Regions from separate parts of the Paenibacillus sp. FSL R7-0048 genome, predicted to be linked through region 2. Evidence: riboswitches for the same ligand, from Rfam matches in the RefSeq annotation. Region 2 holds a riboswitch; each other region holds the start of a gene.

Region 1 (6,073 bases), 2.0 Mb from region 2:
CCAAGGTAATCCGACTAGTCGAAGACCTGCTCATGAACAGGAATAACACCGATGATGTACAACAATTCAAGCGACAATTAAAATTCCAAGAATTGCTGCTGCTACTTTTTGAGCATAATTACCCTTCCAAACACCTGCCAAGTCCTACGGAATCCGTAGAAAAGACCATAACATTCATTCAGGAGCATTATACAGAGAGTATCACCGTGAAGCAGTTAGCTGAACTGGCGGGAATATCAATCTGGCAATATACACCGATCTTTCAGCAGCTTACGGGTAAAAAGCCGCTTGAATACCTGACGGATCTGCGCATTAATCATTCCAAACGATTCCTGCAGGAATCGACTGAACCACTGCGGGAAATCGCCAGACTGGTCGGCTTCTCGGACGAATACTATTTTAGCCGCCGCTTTCGGCAAAAAACCGGAGTTACACCCGGACAATATGCACATCAGAAAGGTCGTAAGCTTACCGTCAAGGATTGGACGGGTCATGAGGTGGAGATTCCAGAGCGAGCGAAACGTATTGTCTATCATGGCGAAACACTTGGCGACCTTCTCGCGTTAGGCGTAAAGCCTATCGGTGGAGATGAAGCGTTCGCCCGGAACAGCGTCTATAAACATCGGCTTAAGAAGCTCGCCAACGTCGGGTTTCCACTGGACCCGCAGTTGACCGCTTCCCTAAACCCAGATTTGATCATTTTGGCAAATAGTGATGAAAGAGCCTACAGAGCAGTTTCTGGTATCGCTCCGACACTCACCTTTGATTCATTTGCATCTCTCGACAAACGAATGCGGACACTAGGCAGTTGGCTAGGTAAACAGCGCGAAGCCGAAGCATGGCTGGAGTCATTCACAATCAAAAACGCTGCCATGTGGCAGCAGCTTTACACGACAACCCTCCAAGTTGGAGAAACCGCCTCTGCTTTGGTCTATGATCATGGAGATCATCTGTATGCTATGGGAATGTCCGGATTCTCCACTGCGCTTTATGCCCCATGTGGTTTACAACCGACCGAAGAGATCCAGGCCATATTGGACGAAGAGTTAGGGTTCGCCGAAGTTGATCCAACACGACTGCCTGCCTACGCCGGAGATCATATCTTCATGCTCATTCCGGAACGCAAAGACTCGCGAGCTGCGATGGAACGATTACTAGACAGTTCACTTTGGAACAATCTCCCAGCAGTACGTCAGGGACATGTTTATCTGCTCGACGGAAGCAAATGGAACTCTAGTGATGCGTTAACCCGGGAGAAGCTGCTAACGCTGTTGCCTAAACTACTCGGCGGAAGTAGCGCTAGCAATTGAAAGTGAATCTAGGATTCTCTTTTGACTTTTCAAAACTTGATAGGGTATACTTTATCTACGCTTAATTTCCAACTTTTACAGTTGAAAAGCGGGGGAACCAGTTAATTGGGGCGAATCATTGAGCATTAGAATGTAGGGTACCATCTTACCCGAGTCCGTCAGCTAACCTCGTCAGCAGTGGATGGGTCTGCTTTTCATGTTATTTACATAACCAGAGACCCTTGCTAAGGGTCTCTTTTTGTGCTTTTTTGGACCCTGCTGGCAGTAGATTGGCCTTTGACACTAAGGCTCCCTCATTTCTCACACTACGAGACAAAGGAGAGATGTACGTGCAAAAGGTAAAGTACTTCACGGATATTAACAAAATAGCTATGTTGTCTGAGCTGGAAAAAGAGAATCTGAAAGAAATTACGGACAAATTTGTTTTTCGTGTAAATGACTACTATCTGTCTTTGATTAACTGGGATGATCCAAATGATCCCATCCGTAAGCTGGTTATTCCTAACGAAGGTGAACTGCTGGAGTATGGGCGCTGGGACGCCTCCGATGAGGACACGAATTATGTGGTACCTGGTTGTCAGCACAAGTATAGAACAACTGCACTGCTGATTGTATCCGAGGTCTGCGGGGCTTATTGCCGCTACTGTTTCCGTAAGCGTCTGTTCCGAAATGACGTGAAAGAGGCGATGGCTGATGTCTCTCCGGGCTTGGAGTATATCGCAAATAATCCGGAGATTAACAACGTACTTCTTACGGGCGGGGACAGTTTAATTCTCTCCACACCGAAGCTAAGATCCATTATTGAAAATCTAAGAAGCATTGAGCATGTTAAGATCATTAGACTGGGTTCCAAAATTCCCGTATTTAATCCAATGCGGATCTCTGAAGACGAAGAACTGCTGGAGCTGATTCGTACTTACTCTACCGAAGACAAACGAATCTATGTTATGGCGCACATCAATCATCCTCGTGAAATCACACCTGAAGCCAAAAAAGCATTTAAAGCTCTCCACAACGCAGGGGCAATTGTCGTAAATCAGACCCCCATCCTCAAAGGCATCAACGATGATCCCGTTATTTTAGGGGAACTACTGGACCGGCTTTCATGGGCTGGCGTTACACCCTACTACTTCTTTGTGAACCGGCCCGTAGCCGGAAACCGGGATTTCGTATTACCGCTCGAGCAAGTCTATCAAATTGTAGAAGAAGCCAAAGCCAGAACCTCAGGACTTGGCAAAAGAGTACGCTTATCCATGAGCCACACCTCAGGAAAAATAGAAATTCTCGCCATTGATAACGGAAAAGCCTATCTCAAATACCATCAATCCAGAGATCAGGAATACGGAAAATTTATGATTCTAGATTGTCCAAAGGACGCCGAATGGTTCGATGACCTGCCTGGGAATGAGCAATATTGGACCCCACCTGTGAAAAAAAACGATGCTATTATTTCTGTTAATGATTTATCAGGCGAGCCTGCGGATTTAATCTGTAAATAGATTTAATCGACTCTGTCATAGAATATTTCTTCATCGCCAACAACAAAACTCCTCCCGCCCAAAATTTGCCCGAAAAATTCTATGATATAATCACGCTGTAACACGAAATGGACTAATGGGTGGGAATGCACACATGAAATTGGAACGATTGATTTCTATGATCTACAAGCTATTGAACCACGAAGTTTTATCTGCCTCCAAGCTGGCTGAAGAGTTTCAGGTTTCCCAGCGAACGATCTATAGAGATATCGATGTGATTTGTGCCGCTGGCATCCCGGTCGTATCGTATCAGGGAACTAAAGGTGGATATGGCATTATGGACGGATATAAAATGGATAAAAGCCTGCTCCGTTCGTATGATGTCACTTCTCTGATTACTGTACTGAACAGTCTTTCTTCCGTGTTTGAAGATGAGCATACGCAAGGAACCATTGAACGGCTGCAAACGATTGGAACGGAGCCACAGACCTCTAGTCTCGCGGTGGATCTTGAAACCCGGCGTACGGATCCTGACGCACTTCCTCTTTTACGTGCGGCTATAGCGGAACGAAATGTTGTCCGTTTTGATTACATCAGTGTAAAAAATGAACGTACAACCCGTGAAATGGAACCAGTAAAGCTTCATTTTAAATATAGCAACTGGTACATCTATGGTTATTGCCGGGCTCGGCAGGACTATAGGGAGTTCCGACTTTCCCGGATGCTGAATTTGTTCCTGACGCAGGATACCTTTCATTCGCAACATGAGGTACCCAAAGAGGCCGGCTGTTCAAACAGGGCAGATCAGGTGGAGGAAATAGTGATCCGGGTAGACCCTGAGGCTTTGGCAGAAGCTTTGGATCAGTTTCATCAAGTCGACAAGGAATTTCATTCCGATAAAAGCATGACGATGCGAATTCCTGTGTATAAGCCATTGGAAGCACGTTGGCTTTGGTCCATTCTGCTGAGTTTTGGCAGCGGCGCCGAAGTCCTCGAACCCCCTGCATTGCGAGGTATTTTAAAAGAGCAGCTTCAAAACACACTCAAACTTTATGAAGAAGTATGACAGTCTGATGTCATACTTCTTCTTTTATATTAACTACAGTAACAAAAAACAAATCCATGACCATTCAAAAGGAGAATGTACGAATGACAAATTATCCAGTAGAAATGTTTAAATACCACACATGGGCAAACCAAACTATCCTGGGGGGAATCAAGGAACTCCCGCCTTCTGTGCTAAGTCAAGAAGTGAACAGCTCATTTCCCACCATCGCTCATGCCCTTAGCCATATCTATGCGGTTGATACGATGTGGTATCTTGTATTAACAGGCACTGCCATGCCAGAGGCTTTTCAACAAAGTATCCCGCTAAATTTGAGCATTCTAGATTCTGTGGATGAATACGTAAATATCTTTGCCCATCTATCAGAACAATACAAAGCATGGTTACACAACCAATCCGATTTGGAGCAAACCATTCTGCTTGACAATCCATTCGCCGGAATCCGCCAAACACGCCTATCAGAAATTGTGTTGCAAGTCGCCAATCACGGGACTTATCATAGAGGCAATGTATCTACTATGTTACGGCAGTTAGGCCATGCTTCCACCATGAATGACTATGCTCTTTTTTGGTATCAGGTTCCTGCAAAAGCAATTTAATCTCGGATGGGCAAGACGCTCCACTCCATACCTAGAAAGGAAATTGTATTTTAATTATGGAGATTAAAAATCTAATTACAGTAAAAACGAGAGAAGATTTAAGAGTTTGGCTGCAGGAGAATTGTAAGACTGAACAATCTTGTTGGGTACTCGTTAGTATGACGCCAAACCCAGAAACGTTGCTATATTTGGACGTAGTTGAGGAATGTTTGTGTTTTGGATGGATCGATGGAGTGAAAAAGAAAATTTCGGAAACGGAGCTGGCGCAAAGACTCTCTCCCCGAAGCAAAAGAAGCTCTTGGACTGAATTGAATAAAGAGCGTGTCCGCCGCCTCGAAAAGCTGGGGTTAATGAGTGCTGAAGGAAAACGGGTACTTCCTGATATGAACCCTGATTCTTTTATAGTAGATAAGATTATAGAGCAAAGGCTAAAAGAGGACAGTCAAGTATATGAGAATTTCCGGGCCTTTCCCCCCCTTTATAAAAGAGTTCGGATCGACACGATCCAAAGCAATAAACATCAGCCAGATTTATTTAAGAGTAAATTAGACAAATTCATTGCAAACACTAAAGAAAATAAAATGTACGGGCAATGGCATGATAATGGACGTCTGCTAGATTATTAAGCTGCGCTAGATGCATGATCTCCTGCTGAGGCTTTCGGACTCCAATGACGCTATTTACTAATTTGTCGCCTTTTCAGCAACTTATCGGATCCCAGTGCAGCTATTCCTTAGAAATGGGCTCTTATACGGTGATTTTTCCGCCATTAGGAGCTATGCGGTCCGATAATACTCCAAATGGCGGATTTTCCTGCATTTAAGGTGTGCTGGGTCCGATACCGCTGAAGTATGGTCATTCGCTCGGTCTATTACTACTGTTACTACTACTGCTACTGCTACTGCTACTGCTACTGCTACTGCTACTGCTACTGCTACTGCTACTGCTACCATGATCTCCTGCTGAGGCTTTCGGACTCCAATGACGCTATTTACTAATTTGTCGCCTTTTCAGCAACTTATCGGACCCCATGGATCTCTGTCAAGAAAGTGGACAGTCACGCAACAGACATTCTAGTCAATTGCTCAGCAAAACGAACTGGAGAAAGATACCCCAGCGCGCCATGCATTCGCTTGCGGTTATAGTAAAACTCAATATATTGAAAAAGTGTCTGGTAGGCTTGCTCCTTAGTTTTGAATCGTGGATTACAATAAATGAGCTCCTTTTTCAAAATGCTGTGCCACGACTCGATACAGGCGTTATCATAACAGTTACCTCTGCGGCTCATGCTGGACTCCATGCCATACGCCTTCAACTGCTTCGTGTATTCATGAGAAGTATATTGAGAACCTCTATCGGAGTGATGTAATAGACCCTTTTCCGGTTGTTTAGCTTCGTAAGCATCTTGTAAAGCACCCGAAATCAAGCTAGTTTCCATATGGTTCTCCAAACGCCACCCCACGATTTCGCGCGTGCAAAGGTCCATCACACTAGCCAGGTACAACCGCCCTCCCCGGCAAGGAATGTACGTAATGTCGGTAACCCATACTGAATTGGGTTTGAGTATTTAAAATTGCTGGTTCAGCGTATTCGGGGCAATCGGATGGTCATGATTGGAGT
Region 2 (6,073 bases):
AAGTAGATCTATACCACTCATCCGGGTCTCAGCCTTAAACTCTACGAACTCTCCGCCTTCAGCAAGTTTGCTGTCATAGCTGCGCTCCAGCTTCTTAGCCAGCTCAATAACCGAACGTCCTTCCGGAGTCTCATCCTTTAGCGAACTAATAGCTGCCCAAGCCGTAAGCTCAGCTTCCGTTTCATCTCCAACAGGCACAAAATCACTCGCCATCCGGTTTCCGAAAGTAATCGTACCGGTCTTATCTAGAATCATTGTATTAATGTCGCCGGCAGCTTCAACGGCCTTCCCTGACATAGCAAGGACATTAAACTGTGTGACGCGGTCCATCCCTGCTATCCCGATAGCGGAGAGCAGTCCCCCGATTGTGGTCGGGATCAGACAGACCAGCAAGGCGATCATAACAGGAATATCTAGATCAACGCCCAGATAAGTCGCAATAGGCCGCAAGGTCACTACTACAATCAGGAAAATCAACGTCAGACTGATCAAAAGTGTATTTAGTGCAATTTCATTGGGTGTCTTTTGGCGTTTCGCCCCTTCAACGAGGGAGATCATCCGATCCAGGAATGACTCACCGGGATCACTGGTAATTTTGACTTTAATCTCATCACTGACTACCCGGGTGCCGCCTGTGACTGAGCCAAAATCTCCGCCGGCTTCCTTAATAACAGGTGCAGATTCACCTGTAATTGCAGATTCATCTACGGAGGCCAGCCCTTCAATTACTTCACCATCGCCAGGGATAAGTTCTCCCTGACTGACGATGACAATATCTCCTTTACGAAGCTCGGAAGAAGAAACGGTCTTCACAGACCCTCCAACGAGTTTGTTAGCTGTGATATCCTGTTTCGTTTTCTTGAGTGAATCCGCCTGGGCTTTCCCGCGGCCTTCAGCCAGCGCTTCAGCGAAGTTGGCAAACAGCACTGTGAATAGCAGAATGAACAACACTGTGATATTGAAGCCTACCGATTTCTCTGCATTAAAATATCCGGGGGCCAGTACCATAAGCAATACAATAATCGTACCGATTTCGACTACGAACATGACCGGATTTTTAATTAACGTCACCGGGTTAAGCTTAATAAAGCTATCCTTTACAGCGCTTAGGAGTATGGGTCCCGTCAGCAGCTTTTTTCTTTTTACAGTACTCATCTTGTTCTCCCTCTTCCTACCGTAAGGTCAAATATTCTGCAATCGGGCCGAGCACAATGACTGGCAGAAACGTCAGAGCCCCGATAATTACTACGGTACCAATCAGAATTCCGGTGAACAGACCATTGTCTGTGCGGAATGTGCCAATCGTCTCAGGAACTGGCTTCTTCTGGATCAGTGAGCCTGCAACTGCCAGCATCGCGATTATAGAGACATAACGGCCAAGCAGCATTACGATCCCGGTTGTAACATTCCAAAAGGTGGTGTTGTCCGCAAGCCCTTCAAATCCTGAACCATTGTTCGCGGCAGAAGAGACATATTCATATAACACTTGGCTAAGTCCATGGAATCCGGGATTCGTGATGGAACCGTTGCCCAAGTCCGTTAAGAACGCACCTGCTGTTGGTACAAGGATAATGAACGGATGCACAAGGATAGCAATCGCAATTAGCTTCATCTCCTTGGCTTCTATCTTTCGCCCGAGAAACTCTGGTGTTCTGCCAACCATTAGTCCACATAAGAAGACACCCATGATGGCATACATCAGCATATTGATTAGTCCGACACCTTTTCCCCCGAAGACGTTGTTGAGCATCATTAGGGCCAGAGGGGTAATGCCACCCAGCGGTGTCAGCGTATCATGCATATTGTTAACACTACCTGTCGTAGCTGCCGTTGTTACCGAAGTGAACAACGAAGATTGCGGGATACCAAAACGTACCTCTTTACCTTCCATGCTGCCTTGCGAAGACTCGATCCCCAGCGTATTGATAGCTGGATTGCCTTTGGTTTCCGCATAATAATTCAATCCCAGCAGTAGTACGAACAAGGTCATCATTGCTGTGAAAATCACCCAGCCCTGACGTTTGTTCTTAGCGAACAATCCGTACATATATGGCAAAGAGGCTGGCAGCATCCACATAGAGAGAATCTCCAGAACGTTCGTAAGTGGATTAGGGTTCTCAAAAGGATGTGCTGAATTGGCTCCGAAGAAGCCGCCACCATTCGTACCTAAGTGTTTAATTGATTCCAAAGAAGCGACTGGACCGATAGCGATTTGTTGCGTCTGCCCTTCAAGTGTAGTGACCTCAAGCGATGGCTTGAGCGTTTGTGGCACATGCAATCCTACCAGCACCAATGAAACTAACAGAGCTAATGGAATGAATACACGAATATGTGCTTTTACGAAGTCCTCGAAAAAGTTCCCGACTGATTTCTGTCCTGTAATCCCTCTGACAAAAGCAACCGCAACAGAAAATCCGCTCGCTGCAGACGTGAACATCATCATCGTGATGACTGCCATTTGTGAAAAATACGATAGTCCCGTCTCCCCGCTATAATGCTGCAGGTTCGTATTGGTCATAAAGCTGATCACCGTATTGAATGAAAGCGTCTGTTCCATATCGGCAATTCCATTCGGGTTCAGCGGCAATCCCCGCTGTAATCTTAGAAAAATATAACTGAAAGCAACCAGTACGATATTAGTTAGAACAAAGCTGAGTGCATACTTCTTCCAGGACATTCCGTCCCGTTTTTTCAGGCCGATCAGCTTATAAATACCTTTCTCTGTGCCTGCAAACCAGCGATCCGTACGATTCGGTTCGTTAGAAAATACATGATATAAATACGTTCCCATCGGCTTGACCAGCAAGATGAGAATTACAATTACGACGACTATTTGCAAAATGCCCATGAATGCCCCTCCTTAAAATTTCTCAGGATGAATCAACGCGTAAACCAGATATATAAACAACAGTAGGGTAACAGCGATTACTAGAATCACAGCTTATCCCTCCCCGTATCCTCAACTACACCTGCGCACCAGCGCATAAAGCCATAAAATAACCCGTAAATTACAGCTAACGAAGCCACCATATACAGATCCATCATATCTTCCGCACTCCTTCCATTATCCTTGATGAGGTGATCTATCGATTAGAAAATCAGCATCACCACTATGGGAATAGATTACATAGCTCGCACCAAGTCTTTTATAGACCAATCTAGGATTTATTGAACTTGTAATCACAAAAATCGGCTGTGTCGTCCAGGTACGGCACATCTGAATATAGCGGCAGCAAAGCGGAAAGCTGCTCTCAAACAGATATACCCTGCCTACCGGGAACGATGGGCGAAACCAAGTGCTCTGATGGCGGGTATCCACTAGAATAACATGCTCAATCCCGAGCTCCTCAAGTAAAGCTTTCTCAGCCACATTGTTGGTTAATCCCGCCATCTTAATACCCCTGAACTTCAGAAGTTTAATGAAATGTTCTCCCGCCTTTGTAGGCGCACATACAAGCACATATTCATTCTGATCCGTCATCTTTTTTCTCCTCCTGCTCATTTACAACAAGGAGGCAACGAAAATCTCCGAAAGGATGTTGACCTATCGTCATTTTCGGGCACAACCTAAAGCTCGGTTGTGTCACGTCATTAGACGCTGCCTTACAAATACCGCTAATGATGAATTTAGCGACCTCTTAGGGGAGGCCTCCATAAATGCTTTGCTTCTAAGAGCACAGCAAAAAGCCACAAAGGATCTCCTCTGTGGCTCGCTAGCGGTCACATTGCACTCATCCTCTCTCCATACGCTTACGAGGTTAGCTGTCGGATTCGGGCGGTGAGAGTCGCCCTACCTGTATAGATGCGAGCTCACTCGCACCCTCTACAGGATTCACCCCATAATCGGCTTCCGACTCTCACATCGGCTGCCGATTGTTGGTTCCCCCGCTTTCCTTACCGGAAATTAAGCGGATCAAATATTCGATTGTCGTTGAAACAGGAGTAATCATACTCTTATGCACGAAGACTTGTAAAACCTGAATGATGCCAAAATAATGCAAATTAAAAACTATTTTCCCATTAGATAGCGCTTACTTGATATCTAATCTCTCTATATCTCTTGTTTACTCGAGTTTGGAGCGTTTAATCGCTATCTATAACCCATGTGATTTTATTCACCTTTTTAGAGCGAAAATACTGCAAATTCCCATTATAGGTAGAAACGCAAGAAGCTGAGGCTGAGCGAGAAAGAGGCGCGATAACACGCCATAAATACCTATTTACCTCGTTTTTCAGTCGTAGTCGGCAGGATATGGTTAAAATTGCTCTAAAAGAACATTTTCCGTTTTTTACAGAAAATCTTGAAAAGAGTATGATTCGGGTTGAATCTAATTCATAAAAAACAATCAACGCTGAGTTCCTGCATTCGCAGGGAACGGGGGAACCATCAGGCCACCTGGCCTACTTGGGGTGAATCCAAAGGAGACTGCATAAGTCTCAATAGGTAGGGCGACTCTCACCGTCCGAATCCGACAGCTAACCTCGTAAGCGTAAAGAGAGAGACCCTTGATCCGCCACGCTTTGGCCCAGGTATATCTGCCTGTAATCCAAAACCGCAGCAGAGGTCCTCCTCTTGCTGCGGTTTTTGCGTTACCTGAGCTTATTAGGTGATAGCACGCTGGATGGGGTGAATGTTTTGAAGCACTATTATTTAGGGATACATCAAGGGCTGCTTGAGCCGATAAGTCTAAATTACGTTTGTTTCGGGGCCTTGTGGTTCGAAGAACATAATCACAGGTACATTGTAGGCTATGCATTTGGCCAGAACCAGATCCAAGCCCTTCGCCAGTTCAGCACACCTTCTTCTTGTAAAGACTGTTTAGACTCTAAGATTGTATATGAGATATATAAAAAAATTCGAGAACAACAGCAGCAGCAGGATTGGTCATCACACCAAAAGCTCCCGTGGTTTACAGCCTTCAAGGAGCCTTGGAAAGATGTAAGCGCCGGTTGGTATGTCTTGAGATCCCGCAGCACCTTTCCCTTACATCTATCTGTTATACGAAAAGAGAAGTTCCGACTATGGCTAGAGCATACCGCAGTCTGTGAGAATAAAATGGAGATGCTCGCTTGTGTAGAAAAGGCTAGTGTCACTCATCATGTTGACTTAAAGCTTTTGGAAATCTAAGGAGGAACCCTACTATGGACCAGCGCAGACTATCCCGCATTGAAGTATTTGTATTGGATGAACCCGAGCCTATTCACTATGGAATGGAAGGGGCTGAAGGCTGCCGTTATGGTATTCTGAAGCTCACCTGTAAGGGAGGCTGCAGTTGGGGGGCTTGTCTGATTTCTGCCAACACCAAAAATTTCGATCTCATTAAATGGAGTTCTTTTTTACGGGCTATCTGTCATTGCCGTCTTGAGGAAGCGCTGGATAAGGTCCGCCGCGAAGGTTCAGATTGGGAGCAGGTTAAGCTTGAGCTAGTTCAGGGTGCTTTGCAGGATTTAAAGGCCAAGCTCCAGGGTAAATCCTTGGCAGGGCATATTCAGCAAGGGCGTCTGTACAGTGTTGCAGCAGGGGGGAGCAATTCCAGAAGTGAACGGCTCTACTACAAGCCTTCAAAAGCTTTATCCACTGCCTCCCAGCAGAAACACAGTTGCCCGGAACCAGACACCGCCGATCTTATCAATAAATCCATCTCTTACTTTTCTATATTATAGATTCAAGCAAATCTCTCATTCTGAAAGGATCGTGTTCACCATGCCTGACCCCTTACCTCCCGAGTCCACCTACAGTACTAAATTTGCAGAGTATGTCCAAAAGTATACTAATGAAGTCTACGTACTTAGTTCCATGTTGTTAGAACAATCTAATGAGGCAGACAAGATTACTATCCGCACCTTCACAGAGCTTCATAAAATATATCGTCAGGATGATTTCGATCCTCAGTTATTCTCTATCCACGCTTACCGCACTTGTATTCACCAGTGTGCTGATTCTTTTGCCCGGCGCTCCCTTCTATCGGCTAAGGCATTACCTTGGGAGGAACAGCTTGTGAAGGTCATGTGGTACGGTCTAAAGCTGCCTCTTTCTCAAATAAGCATTATTCTGCAAAAAAGTGTTCCCGCA
Region 3 (6,073 bases), 580 kb from region 2:
TTCAAGAAGCATTCGGTAATCGCCAGATTGTGTTGGCACGTGAATTAACGAAAAGATATGAGGAGTTTCTACGCGGTTCGATTGAGGAATGTACACTATGGCTGGCTGAACATCCTCCGCTAGGCGAATATGTTATTGTCGTAGAAGGGGAGAGCAAGGAAGATGCAGAAATCGCAGAATCGGCGTGGTGGCGTCAGTTAAGCATTGAAGATCATGTAGCTCATTACGAAGCACAGGATGTACCACGGAAAGAGGCTATGAAAAAAGCGGCATCAGACCGGGGTGTAGCCAAACGGGATATTTATAATGCGTTGCTTGATAGAGCAGAAGAGTAAGTGTTGTAGACGAATTCTTAGAATAACTAAGGATTGTCGGAAACGGCCTGCCCGAGCTTGAATGATTTATCTGCGGGTTAAATGTATTTTGTACAGTTATTTTTGAATTTTTTTATGTATTTGTTCGTTTAGTTGTACTTCATACAGTTATAAAGGTGGAAAGGATTGATTTCACGGAGATATAGGAAATATAAGTGTACAAAATACAATTAATTCGTTTAATGGTAAAAAGCATTTAAAATAACTGTAAGAAATACAACTAAGTATTACTAGTTCCGTCTTGAAGCACATTGCCCTTAGGGAGGGGATAACCAGGAGGGCAAACCCAGACATAAAAAATACCTCCCGCGGTCACGGGAGGTCAAGGAGATATGAAAAGGTTAGAATTAACAATTTGATTAGTTCTATTATATACTATTTAATTTAGTTTGTCACAGGGGTAGGGATGGAAGATATGCATTCATGACAAACTATTTTTCCTTTAAAGTAAGTTACGTTCTCAGCGTTGCCACAGAAAATGCAGGCAGGCTCATACTTTTTAAGCATAATCCGTTCGCCATCAACGTAAATTTCCAGTGCGTCCTTTTCGCCAATGCCAAGTGTACGGCGTAATTCAATAGGAATAACAACCCGTCCAAGTTCGTCTACTTTTCTTACAATTCCTGTTGATTTCATCATAACAATCGTTACTCCTCTCAATGTTCCAAAAACGTCATTATTCGACATTGTTCACTGTTTTATGATACTTATAATACCAACGATTCCCAAATCAGTCAACCTTTTTTCATAGGCTGAATAAGAAAATTTCCATAAGAACTTTGAATGTCCCTATAAAAATTAAGAATTACCCTGAAAGCATTTTGTCGATTTACCAAGACCAAAAATGATACTTTTCGACAAAGTACGACATAATTACTTATTATATACTGATATTAGTTAAAATCATATTAAATTATTAGAAGGAGTTGATCTCATGAAGCAGCCGCTCACGGAAGAAAAAGTTTTCAAGGATCCCGTTCATAATTATATTCACGTACAGGATACGATTATTTGGCGACTAATTAATACAAAAGAATTTCAGCGTTTACGCCGGATTCGCCAGTTAGGTACCTCATATCTCACTTTTCATGGTGCAGAGCATAGTCGTTTTTCTCATTCTTTAGGAGTATATGAAATTACACGCAGAATCATTTCGCAATTTGAGCGCAGCGGGTATAAGGATTGGATTCCTGAAGAAAGTTTGCTTACTTTGTGTGCGGCTTTGCTGCATGATTTAGGGCATGGTCCATTTTCACATTCTATAGAAGAAGCTTTTGAAATGAACCATGAGGATTGGACCTGCCGAATTATTTTGGAGGACACGGAGATAACCGAAATATTGCGTGATGTGGAGGAAGATTTTCCTCGTAAAGTAGCCTCAGTTATCTCTAAGACATATGAGCATGAAATTGTTGTCAATTTGGTTTCCAGTCCGCTGGATGCTGATCGTATGGATTATTTGCTGCGTGATGCCTACTATACAGGTGTAAACTATGGAACCATCGATATTGATCGGATTTTGAGAATGCTTCGTCCTTATAATGGGCGGATTGTAGTAAAAGAATCAGGTATGCATGCCATTGAAGATTATTTAATGTCGCGTTATCAAATGTACTGGCAGGTATATTTTCATCCGGTGACGCGCAGCTCTGAAATTATTTTGCGTCAAATCTTCCGTAGAGCTAAAGAATTGTTCCAAGAGGAGTACAAATTTCGCTTTATGATCGCTCCGCTAGAAGATCTCTTTCGAGGAGAAGTAACAGTGAAACAATATTTAATGCTTGATGAGGCACTGGTACAGACTGCTTTTATGCAATGGACACTTGAAGAAGATGAGTTATTAAGCGACTTGTGTACCCGTTTTATTCATCGTAAACTGTATAAATATGTAGAGATCGAGAATTTGGATACAGATATGATTACGGAAATCCGCAGCAGTTTTGCGGGAGCGGGACTTAACCCAGAATATGACTTAGAGATTGATTATCCGACAGATTTGCCTTATGATGTGTTCCGTCCAGGAGCAGCCTTCGACAATAATCAAATTTTACTGCTTGATCGCAATGAGCAATTGCGGGAAATTTCAGAGGTATCGGATATTGTGCGCTCAATAAGCGGAATTCATCGTGGCAGATATCACCTATATTTCCCACAGGATAAGCTGAAAAAAGCCCTTACACGGTTGCCCTTTTCTGTAGCAGAGATTTTTGCAAAATAATACAAATATTTATGGAACTATTGATAAAAACAACAAGGAGTGAGCTTTAAAATGTATCTGTTCGACACACATACACATTTAGATGCGCCTCAATTCGACGAGGATCGCGAGGAAGTTATAGCTCGTGCAGTAGAGGCCGGAGTTAGCAAGATGATCAATATTGGATTTAATCGGGAAACGATCCCTTCAACGATGAAGCTGGCTGAATCTTATGATTATATTTATGCAGCGGTGGGCTGGCATCCACAGGATGCGATTGATATGAAAGAGGGGGACCTCGATTGGATCGCCTCTCTTTGCAGCCATGAGAAAGTGGTGGCCATCGGAGAGATTGGGTTGGATTATTATTGGGATACCTCTCCCAAGGATGTGCAGCAGGAGGTCTTCCGCAAACAAATTGGACTAGCCCGTGAACTAAAAATGCCAATCTGTATACATGACCGTGATGCCCATGAAGATGTCGTACGGATTTTACGGGAGGAAAAAGCAAATGAAATTGGTGGCGTAATGCATTCTTTCTCAGGCAGCTGGGAAACCGCAAAAATGTGTCTAGATCTAGGATTTCATTTGTCATTTGGAGGACCGATCACGTTCAAAAATGCCAGAGTGCCTAAAGAGGTGCTTGCACAGACGCCATTGGACAGATTATTGATCGAAACAGACGCTCCATATTTGACTCCACACCCCTTCCGAGGCAAGCGAAATGAGAGTGCTCATGTGAAGTTAGTAGCAGAGGCTGCGGCTGAAATTAAAGGGTTAACATGGGAAGAATTGGCTAAAATTACGTATGCGAACGCACTGGAACGATTTGGGATTGTCTGAAAACAGGAGTAAAACGGGTGAAAAATAGAGAATGGCCGATATATTAAACTTTTTTAATATAAAAACGGCTGATTATTACAATATTTTAACCATATATTTGCGTAAACGTGGTTGAATCGTCCTTTACAACATGCATCAAAACAGGATATCATCTTTTCAGTGATGTGAGCTGTTGTTATTGTGACAGCCATTGATTCATGGATCGTCTCGCTGAGTCTCCGTATGGAGAACGGGGGAACCAATATTGAACTGCCGCATGCCTGTATCTTGAATACGACTAGGAATTGCCGCAGAACAATATTTGATTTCTTCACGTGGTCTTTGGGGTGAATTTAAGGGCAACCGCCGTGAGCGGGTGACCTGAAATAGGGCGTCTCTCTTTCGTCCGAACCCGACAGCTAACCCCGTAAGCGCAAGTAAGAGAGGCAACCTCGTGCACAAACATTCCCGCGTATTCTGACATCGGAGAAGCCACGAAAGAGTCCTCAAGAGAACTCTTTTTAGGCTTCTTTATTTTTGAATAAACTGAATGTTGCCCGCATACTGTTATATAACAGGTGTAGGAGTAGCTGTGCCGAGCAGGCGATCCATGAGCAGGAGACGCTAAGTTAATACGTGCGTATCCTGTGACAATCTCAAATAGTTTCGTCAAAGAAATTCAGTCCTCATGATATACAAATTGACGACGAGGCTATGTAAGGAGGATGGAGAGAATGGGCTTATTCCAACCAGAGGTATCCCATGATTCGCAGTCATCCAGCAGGTCTTTCGCATTACGGTGGGAGCAAGTAAATACTCGCGTACTTTTACTTGCAGGTGTGATTTCAATCGCAATCGCGCTGTTAATTCTGCTGTACGTACACGGTCAAAGTAATAAACAATTAGTTTTAGTAATAGACGGGCAAACACAGACACTTGAAACGCGAGAAGCACTTCTTGGTGATGTGTTGGAGAAAGAGCAAATTTCGCTGCAGCCGCATGATGAATTATCTTTAGGTCTGAGTGATGAAATAAAAGACGGTGACCGTGTCGTTATCAATCGTGCGCAGAAATTTAGCCTTACTGCGGACGGAGCAACAAAAACGTTATATACGACCGAAGACACTATCGGTCAAGCGATTGACAAACTGGGTATCAACCTAGAAGGCTATGATAAGATTTTTCCTTCGTTAGACACCACCATCTCTGCTGACATGGAGATTAAGATCGTTCGTATCAACAAGCAAACGGTACAGCGAACAACTAACTTACCTTTCCGTGTTATTAAGACAGCAGATCCCTCCCTTACTGTGGGAACAGTTAGAGTGGCACAGGCAGGCAAACCAGGCGTCATGGTTCAGCATATTGAAAAGATCTATCAAGACGGAGAACTGGCCTCTATGCGCATGATCGGCAAGGAAGTACAAACGGTAACAAAAGATAAGATCATTGCCGTTGGTACTAAAGCACTTCCTAAGCCTACTGTAGTTGCTAAAGCTACAACAACTTCCAAATCAAGCACTACCTCCAAAACGACTAAAGTTAGCGCTAAGACTAAGAACGTCACAAGCAAGGCTGGCGTAGACTTTGAGTACAAGAAGATGATTAAGAACGTCTCCATGACAGCTTATTCGTCAGAAGAGCCAGGGATAGGTACTAAAACTGCCTCCGGAACACGCGTAACGGAAGGTCGTACAATTGCAGTAGATCCGAATGTAATTCCTATTGGCTGGTGGGTTTATATCGATGGGCTTGGATTCCGCCGTGCAGAGGATACTGGCGGTGCCATTAAAGGCAATAAAGTGGATGTCTATTATGATTCCCTGAGCCATGCTCGTAATTTCGGCCGTAAATCACGTACCGTTTATGTGATTGGACCTGTGAAACCAGAGCTTAACTAGAACTGAAGCTTTTGCAAAAAATCCTTTGATAAGCTATAGTGATGATAACCGTTAAGGAACGCTGGATGATCATTTCGTTGATCGCAGAGCAACCGCTCATCACTTATACATTCTTTAACCAAAAGAAGAGGAGCGAATCCTCTTCTTTTTGCTTTTTTTGGAAGGAGTCAAGAAATATGATTAAGGAATTAATCGTCGTTGAAGGCAAAAGCGATACCGTAGCCATTAAGCGTGCTGTAGAAGCGGATACCATTGAGACAGGCGGCTCTGCTGTAAACCGGACTGTAATTGCTAAGATCGCGCTTGCTATGGAACGTAGAGGGGTTATTATTCTTACGGACCCGGACCATGCTGGGGAGCGAATTCGTAAAATCGTTTCAGCGAAGGTGCCGGGCTGCAAGCATGCTTTTATTCCAGAGAAGGACGCAACTCGAAAAGGGGATATCGGTGTAGAGAATGCATCGCCAGAGGCGATTCGTCATGCGCTGCGTAATGTACATACCTCTTTTGAAGGAGCACCTGCTTTGATTGGTATTGATGATCTTATGGCCGCTGGAATGCTTGTACACCCTCGGGCTGCTGAAAGACGTATGGCACTTGGTAATTTGCTTGGAATCGGATATTGTAACGGCAAACAGCTGTACAAGCGGCTGGCGATGTTTGGGATTACGCGGGAGGAATTTGCCGGGGCTCTCGCCCAAATTGATCAGGGAGGCATTACTTCATGAGTGGTAGAGAGGAAATTTCGACTCCAAAACGGACCAAAGAGATTATTCAAC
Region 4 (6,073 bases), 510 kb from region 2:
AAACAGCGGCAGGGCACTCTGTGCGAAACCGAATTAACGTATATTCTTATTTATCGACATCATTCGGTTTTTTGTGAAGTCATTTTTTCGGCTATAATGGATAAGGTAAGTAATTATTCATCTGTGAAGAAAACGGAGTGATATACGTGGGTGTAAAGCATGGTAGAGATTACGGTGAAATTCTAACAGATTTGACCGAAGCCGTCGGACGAATTTCCGATGGATATTTATTTTTTGAGATGGATCCGGACGAGTGGCAGGAACTACCCCAAGAATCAAAGCTGGAGGTATGGGAAGCATTGGCTGAGGATCTTTTCTTCGCGCTGGGTAATGAACCTATGATTGAGGTGGGGAGCGGCGTAATTATTTACGATAAGGACACGCACCGCATTAATATTTTAGTTGGCGAAGAGGATTTGGCTTCAGTGGTTTTAATTTAGGCGGAGGAGAAGTCTGGACGTAATTTGCCCGTAGTCAGTAGCCCGTGTTAAAATTGATAAAGCCGAGTTATAATCGCTGGGATTTGTGAATACATTAAATCGAAAATATCGCCTTTATCCTGGCACATCCCTTGGACCTCAGAAGCTAAGGGATGTTTTGTTTAAAGCCTAAGACAAGTAAAGGGAACTGCGCACTTTACTGCAATTTTTTGTAAGGGAGGAAACGAATTGTTATTTACGGAAGAGGAACTGCGTGAGGAGATCACCAAGCTAGAGGGCTGGAAGCTGGAAGATAACGTTATGGTACGAAAATATATGTTCAGCCAATATATGAAGGGCATTGCGTTTGTTGATGAAGTAGCCACGATTTCAGAAGCCTTCGATCATCATCCACATATTACGATTGATTATAAAACAGTTACACTGCGACTTGAATCTAATGAAGAAGATGGGATTACGGCTCTAGATCTTCGAGAGGCGCATCAATTTAATGAAGCCTTTGAAAAAAATCACTAGTTTAGCCAAAATCATAAAATAAACGCCCGTGCATAGATAGTCACCTATCTCATACACGGGCGTTTTTAGTTGCTTGGGTGGGTTACTTTTTCTCTGAGAGCCAGAGTGCGACGTTGGCGATCTCTTCAGGCGCTAGCTTCTCCTTAAAGGAAGGCATTTGACCACGTCCTTTAGTGACGATGCTGTAGATTTCCTCAGCGTCATGCTGGCCGCCTTCATTCTGAAGACTTGGTCCAACTCCACCTTGAAGCTGATCGCCGTGACAGGTGATACAGCTGGCTTTCACGGTTGCTTCTGCCTTTGCCGCGTCCAGTTGAACTACCGGCATCGTGGGCTTATTTTCTTCCGCTACCTCTTCTTTACCCGGAAGTGTAAACATGAGTACTACCGCAAAGGCACAGGCGGCAAAAAACAAACCGCTCATGATCCATTTCTGCATCCCAATTCGTCCCTTCTATGTAAGCTGCTCCCTACATTATAGCTTATGGTGAAGCGTTATCATAGGGTTTGTGACAAAAAAATGAACGAGAATACAATCATTCTTATGAAATATATGGTATTTAATATCATTTGTCATAGACCATGCAATAAAAAGGTTTGTCTCCTGTAGGTGTGCGGCGTTCATACGTATCTGTAATCGTAAATCCACATTTTTGATAAGTTCGAATGGCGCGTTGGTTCCAGGTCAGGACTTCCAGATCTATCTCACGATCAGGATAACGATTCAAGGCTGTCTGGACGATTGCATCTACGAATAGTTTGCCTAAACCATGGCCGCATAGATCGGGGCGCATCCCAACTCCTAAACGAACGACTCCTTCCATCGGGAACAACTGTGCGAATCCGCACAAAACCTCTTGTTCATTTAATATGGAGATATATTGTTCCTTCCGGAGCTGCGGATCACCAAACTCGATGCCAAGAGCCTGCATCTGCTCCCACGGCATCCAGCCATAAATATTATATGGAGGCGTATAGCTCCACTTACAAATAGCTTCTCCGTGAATTGCCTCCATAGGAACTACATGAAAAGTTACCGAGGGATTTATCATAAAGTCAACGATCTCCTTTCACGAGGACATTGCTATATTACTAATTATATACAAAATGGGGGAGGTTCGACTCAGAAACTTTATATGAGAGGAATGTTTTACAAATTATGAGAGGGGTAAATAAGTAATAAGACAAAAAAACAAGCTCTCCTCCAAGAGTTACCTTGGAAAAGAGCCTATGTACGTTACTTATTGAACATCATCATTGTCTTCCGATTCAGCAGCAACCGATTGGTAAGCGTCTGTGCTCATAATGCGCTTAGCACCAACGTAGCGTTTCACGTAGTAGCTATCACTCAGAGAGCTAATCGTAACACCGCGTGAGGTAGAAGCGTGTGCGAACTTACCTTCACCGACATAAATGCCGACATGGGAGACACCTTTGCCACTTGTATTGAAGAATACAAGATCTCCGGCTCTTATATCATCACGGGAGATTGCTGTGCCCATTTGATATTGGGAACCTGATTGGTGTGGAAGGTTAATGCCAATCTTATCAAACACATACATTGTAAATCCGGAGCAATCAAATCCGTTAGTGGATATACCGCCGGATACGTATTTAGTACCGATGGCCTTGTCAATCACTTTATCCATTTTGGAATCTGCGAAAGCGCTTCCTGCTCCGATGGTGAGGATGATGGAAAAGCTTAGTACTGCTGCTGCTAACTTCTTCTTCAAAAGTGTATACCCCTTCCAAATGCCTACGAGGTTAGCTTAAGGGTTCGGTTGAAGGTCCCCTATGACCCCTCTATATAATGGAGGTCAATTCACCCAAAGTTGGTTCCCCCGTTTTCCTAATAGTTAGGAAACTCGGCTCATACTGTTGATTAGGATTAGCTTGTAATCAATACATGACAAAACCTTTGTAAATAACAACTTAATGATTACAAAAATGTTACTAAAATCTCACTGCGCTAATTGTAACAAACAGAAAGCCGCTTGGCAATCGTTTTTAACATATTAATGCAGAAAAATTGGCATTTTTACGGTAGAAAGGCATATGTAAGCGTTAATAATGACCTAATTTTTAATATAATTGCAATTTTTATCAAATAAACGTGTTTCAATTGGGCTCTAATAGTGTAAAAATATATTATGGAAAAAAGAAAAACCCGAATTTGATTACGGGAATAATCAGATTCAGGTTCATATAGTTGTAATTATGAGGTTATAGTTGTGAGGAAGGTTTCAATCGAAGGCTACAGCTTGATAAGCTGAAGTACTCATTACTCTTTTAGCGCCAACATAACGATTGGCCCAGTAGGCCTGACTGAGTGAAGTGATGGTCACTCCACGCGAAGAGGACGATTGTGCGAATTTTCCGTTTCCAACATAAATGCCGACATGGGATACTCCATTGCCAAGTGTGTTAAAGAACACTAGGTCACCAGAACGCAGATTGCTTTTGGATACAGCAGTTCCAACGCTATATTGAGCTTTTGATGTACGAGGTAAAGTAAGACCCACATTCTTGAATACATATTTTGTAAATCCAGAGCAATCAAATCCGGCAGTGCTTGTACCTCCGGTTTTATAGGCAACTCCAATAGTCTTTGAGATTACAGTGTCCATCTTAGAGTCGGCAAAGGCGCTTCCTCCACCAATAGATAATGCCATTACAAGTCCTAGCGCCGCAGCGACGCATTTTTTTCTTAAATTATGTCTTTTCAAAAGATGTACTCCTTCCAAGGCCTGCGAGGTTAGCTTAAGGGTTCGGTAGAAGATTCCCTATGATCCCTGTAAAGCGAGATCAATTCACCCAAAATATGGTTCCCCCACTTCCCGGTGCAAAGGAATTAGGCGTGTTAAGCACCAAGAGAATGACGTTTCGACAGTTACACTTACGATAAATACATTTAGTTATGTAGGAATCGTTTCAATTGATTACAAAATTGTTACTAATAGCACAGGACTTATTGTAACAGAGCTTTTATGATTTTGCAAATACTCTTAAGTTATCCGTAATGAGAAAAAGTCCCAGCTCCTGAATACAGGAATTGGGACCTTTTTATTATGTCAAATAAGGTTAATTTATTGTGGAAATGCTTTGCTACACCATAGATGATATTGTGCAGAGATTCCCCACATTTTTAAGAGCGTAGAAGGTAGTGGTGAGATTTGCCGTATTATAAGTGCCGGCAGGCCGGGACAGAACAGACCCGTCAGTCCGCACACTAGCAGTAAGAGCAAGCCTCCCGCACCAAGTACAATGGAAACACCTATAGCAGGAATCAGTGACCGCAAGCAGATGAACAGTGAGGAGAACATTCCTGTACCGCCGGTGTAACCAAACTGCATATATAGAAGAAACAGGCGCACGATAAAAATATATATAAGCCATGCCAATACGTATGGTACTAAATGAAGTAACAAAGTGTAGTTAAACAAAGAGGATAAGAACAGCCCGTACATTTTTGGAGCAAGCCAGTAAAGCGGCAGCAGGGTCAGAACCCATTCGATTAGGCTAAAGACTAAGACAGGTAGTCCATAGATCTTCATGCCAGGGAAAAAGAACAGTCCGCGCTCGCCCCTTCGCTCCTGGTGGAGCTCATGCAGCAATCCTGCCCTTATGAAAGGAGAAAGCAGAAGTCGCAAGACAACAAGTCCTAGAAGCATCCATAACCAAGTGCGTATCGCAGGGTCAGTATTCAAGCTGAACTGTCCCTCGATATAATACAACAGTCTGCCCATACCGCTGCCGCCGGCGTCTTTATCTGGATAGCGCAGTAGAATTGGAATAATAGCAGATCGGATGAAACCATACATAAAGTAGCCCCAGAGCAGTCGGTAGATGAAGAGCAGAATTAAAATATAAAATTGCTCCTTCATGCTTTGCCAGCCGCGGGTTATCGATGTTCTCACAATCATTCACCTCACCAGACAAGAGTTCCGAGCACGGTTTCAAGTAGTTTAGTTACACTTAACGTCCAGCGAGAGAGCGTCTTGTGCTCTATTTCCGCCAGCCTAAAGTTGTTTAAATGTTTGCTCTCCAATAAGATGGAATGCTCAGGGTCAATCTCAGCAGAGAGAAGAGGCTTATCGCTTAACAATTGAAACGTAGTCTCTGCTCCTTCACCGTTCCAGACCCGCTGCACCGAAGAGCTGTCGGCGAATGTGAATTTCACGGGAACATCATCGTAATGGCTCCCTTTATTTGAAATCTTCACTAATGATTCGTAGCTTTGAGCATCGCCGCTGTTATTTTTTTTAAAAGTAATCGTATCTACTGAGAAGTCAGGCGCACCATCACCATAAATATAGTCATCGAAATAGGCCTGCCATGATTTTTTGGTTACCTTCTCAACGACTTTCTGAAAATCTGACGTAGCGGGATGCTGGAAACGGAACTTACGAGCGTAGGAGGACATGATGTTGTTCATTGCTTTGGTACCTACCTGGCGTTCGATATCTTTAAGTACAAGCTTGCCGCGGATATAAACATTTCGGCTATAGGAATCAGCCCCTGCATATTTCCACGTTTCCAGATTTAACGGCTCAGGTATAGTCACCAGGCTGGCCTGTAAAGGCAAATTAGACTTGATACCGTATTCTTGTTCCATAAGTCTGTCTTCGGCATAGGAAGTAAAGCTTTCATCCAGCCAGGCCTCCTCGAATTCATTGCTGGCTACCATACCGTAGAAGTATTGATGGCCGATCTCATGAATGACGGTTCTTTCAAGTGAGGTATCTGGAGAAGAATCCGCGGCCCCAAAGGCTGTAATAAGGGTAGGATATTCCATTCCTCCCGCGCCGTTTCCCTCCTTAGGTGGGACGATAATAGACAGCGTAGAGTAGGGATAAGGGCCATACCATTTGCTGAAGTAGGTCAGGGCAGCCTTGGCAGCTTGAAGGTAACGCTCTTGTAAGTCTTTGTGCAGTGGGTCGAGATACACCTTAATTCGTACTCCAGGCACTTCCGGCGTAGAGAAAGCTTCCTCTGCTACTGTAAAATCAGGGGATGCAGCCCAAGCGAAGTCGTGGACATCATCGGCGTAGAACTGATATATTTTTTGATCTTGTTTGAGCTTGGCATTTTTTACAGGAAATCCGGTCGCAGCCACC

What was found. A riboswitch is a leader RNA that binds a small molecule or an ion and turns the genes downstream of it on or off. The one in region 2 is predicted to bind cyclic di-AMP.
Region 1: linked by a shared signal. The riboswitch ahead of NSQ91_RS11450 (KamA family radical SAM protein) and the one ahead of NSQ91_RS02750 (hypothetical protein) in region 2 are both predicted to bind cyclic di-AMP.
Region 3: linked by a shared signal. The riboswitch ahead of NSQ91_RS00190 (3D domain-containing protein) and the one ahead of NSQ91_RS02750 (hypothetical protein) in region 2 are both predicted to bind cyclic di-AMP.
Region 4: linked by a shared signal. The riboswitch ahead of NSQ91_RS00545 (C40 family peptidase) and the one ahead of NSQ91_RS02750 (hypothetical protein) in region 2 are both predicted to bind cyclic di-AMP.

What each region holds. Positions count from the first base shown of each region.
Region 1 covers NZ_JBBORF010000001.1:2,632,890-2,638,962, reverse strand. The annotation lists gene NSQ91_RS11455 (AraC family transcriptional regulator) at 1-1,310, shown strand, start outside; cyclic di-AMP (ydaO/yuaA leader) riboswitch at 1,359-1,502, shown strand; gene NSQ91_RS11450 (KamA family radical SAM protein) at 1,634-2,809, shown strand; gene NSQ91_RS11445 (helix-turn-helix transcriptional regulator) at 2,943-3,854, shown strand; gene NSQ91_RS11440 (DinB family protein) at 3,938-4,453, shown strand; gene NSQ91_RS11435 (YdeI/OmpD-associated family protein) at 4,510-5,079, shown strand; gene NSQ91_RS11430 (hypothetical protein) at 5,230-5,406, opposite strand; gene NSQ91_RS11425 (IS3 family transposase) at 5,511-6,020, opposite strand; gene NSQ91_RS11420 (IS3 family transposase) at 6,021-6,073, opposite strand, start outside.
Region 2 covers NZ_JBBORF010000001.1:621,995-628,067, reverse strand. The annotation lists gene kdpB (potassium-transporting ATPase subunit KdpB) at 1-1,155, opposite strand, end outside; gene kdpA (potassium-transporting ATPase subunit KdpA) at 1,172-2,848, opposite strand; gene kdpF (K(+)-transporting ATPase subunit F) at 2,861-2,938, opposite strand; gene NSQ91_RS02750 (hypothetical protein) at 3,065-3,481, opposite strand; cyclic di-AMP (ydaO/yuaA leader) riboswitch at 3,732-3,921, opposite strand; cyclic di-AMP (ydaO/yuaA leader) riboswitch at 4,341-4,505, shown strand; gene NSQ91_RS02745 (hypothetical protein) at 4,574-5,128, shown strand; gene NSQ91_RS02740 (hypothetical protein) at 5,143-5,664, shown strand; gene NSQ91_RS02735 (hypothetical protein) at 5,705-6,073, shown strand, end outside.
Region 3 covers NZ_JBBORF010000001.1:38,456-44,528, forward strand. The annotation lists gene rsmI (16S rRNA (cytidine(1402)-2'-O)-methyltransferase) at 1-335, shown strand, start outside; gene NSQ91_RS00175 (AbrB/MazE/SpoVT family DNA-binding domain-containing protein) at 759-1,013, opposite strand; gene NSQ91_RS00180 (HD domain-containing protein) at 1,309-2,592, shown strand; gene NSQ91_RS00185 (TatD family hydrolase) at 2,644-3,414, shown strand; cyclic di-AMP (ydaO/yuaA leader) riboswitch at 3,613-3,842, shown strand; gene NSQ91_RS00190 (3D domain-containing protein) at 4,128-5,294, shown strand; gene rnmV (ribonuclease M5) at 5,471-6,022, shown strand; gene rsmA (16S rRNA (adenine(1518)-N(6)/adenine(1519)-N(6))-dimethyltransferase RsmA) at 6,019-6,073, shown strand, end outside.
Region 4 covers NZ_JBBORF010000001.1:111,038-117,110, forward strand. The annotation lists gene NSQ91_RS00520 (hypothetical protein) at 147-440, shown strand; gene NSQ91_RS00525 (4a-hydroxytetrahydrobiopterin dehydratase) at 669-956, shown strand; gene NSQ91_RS00530 (c-type cytochrome) at 1,039-1,395, opposite strand; gene NSQ91_RS00535 (GNAT family N-acetyltransferase) at 1,523-2,008, opposite strand; gene NSQ91_RS00540 (C40 family peptidase) at 2,198-2,689, opposite strand; cyclic di-AMP (ydaO/yuaA leader) riboswitch at 2,695-2,837, opposite strand; gene NSQ91_RS00545 (C40 family peptidase) at 3,200-3,628, opposite strand; cyclic di-AMP (ydaO/yuaA leader) riboswitch at 3,686-3,824, opposite strand; gene NSQ91_RS00550 (hypothetical protein) at 4,043-4,873, opposite strand; gene NSQ91_RS00555 (M1 family metallopeptidase) at 4,885-6,073, opposite strand, start outside.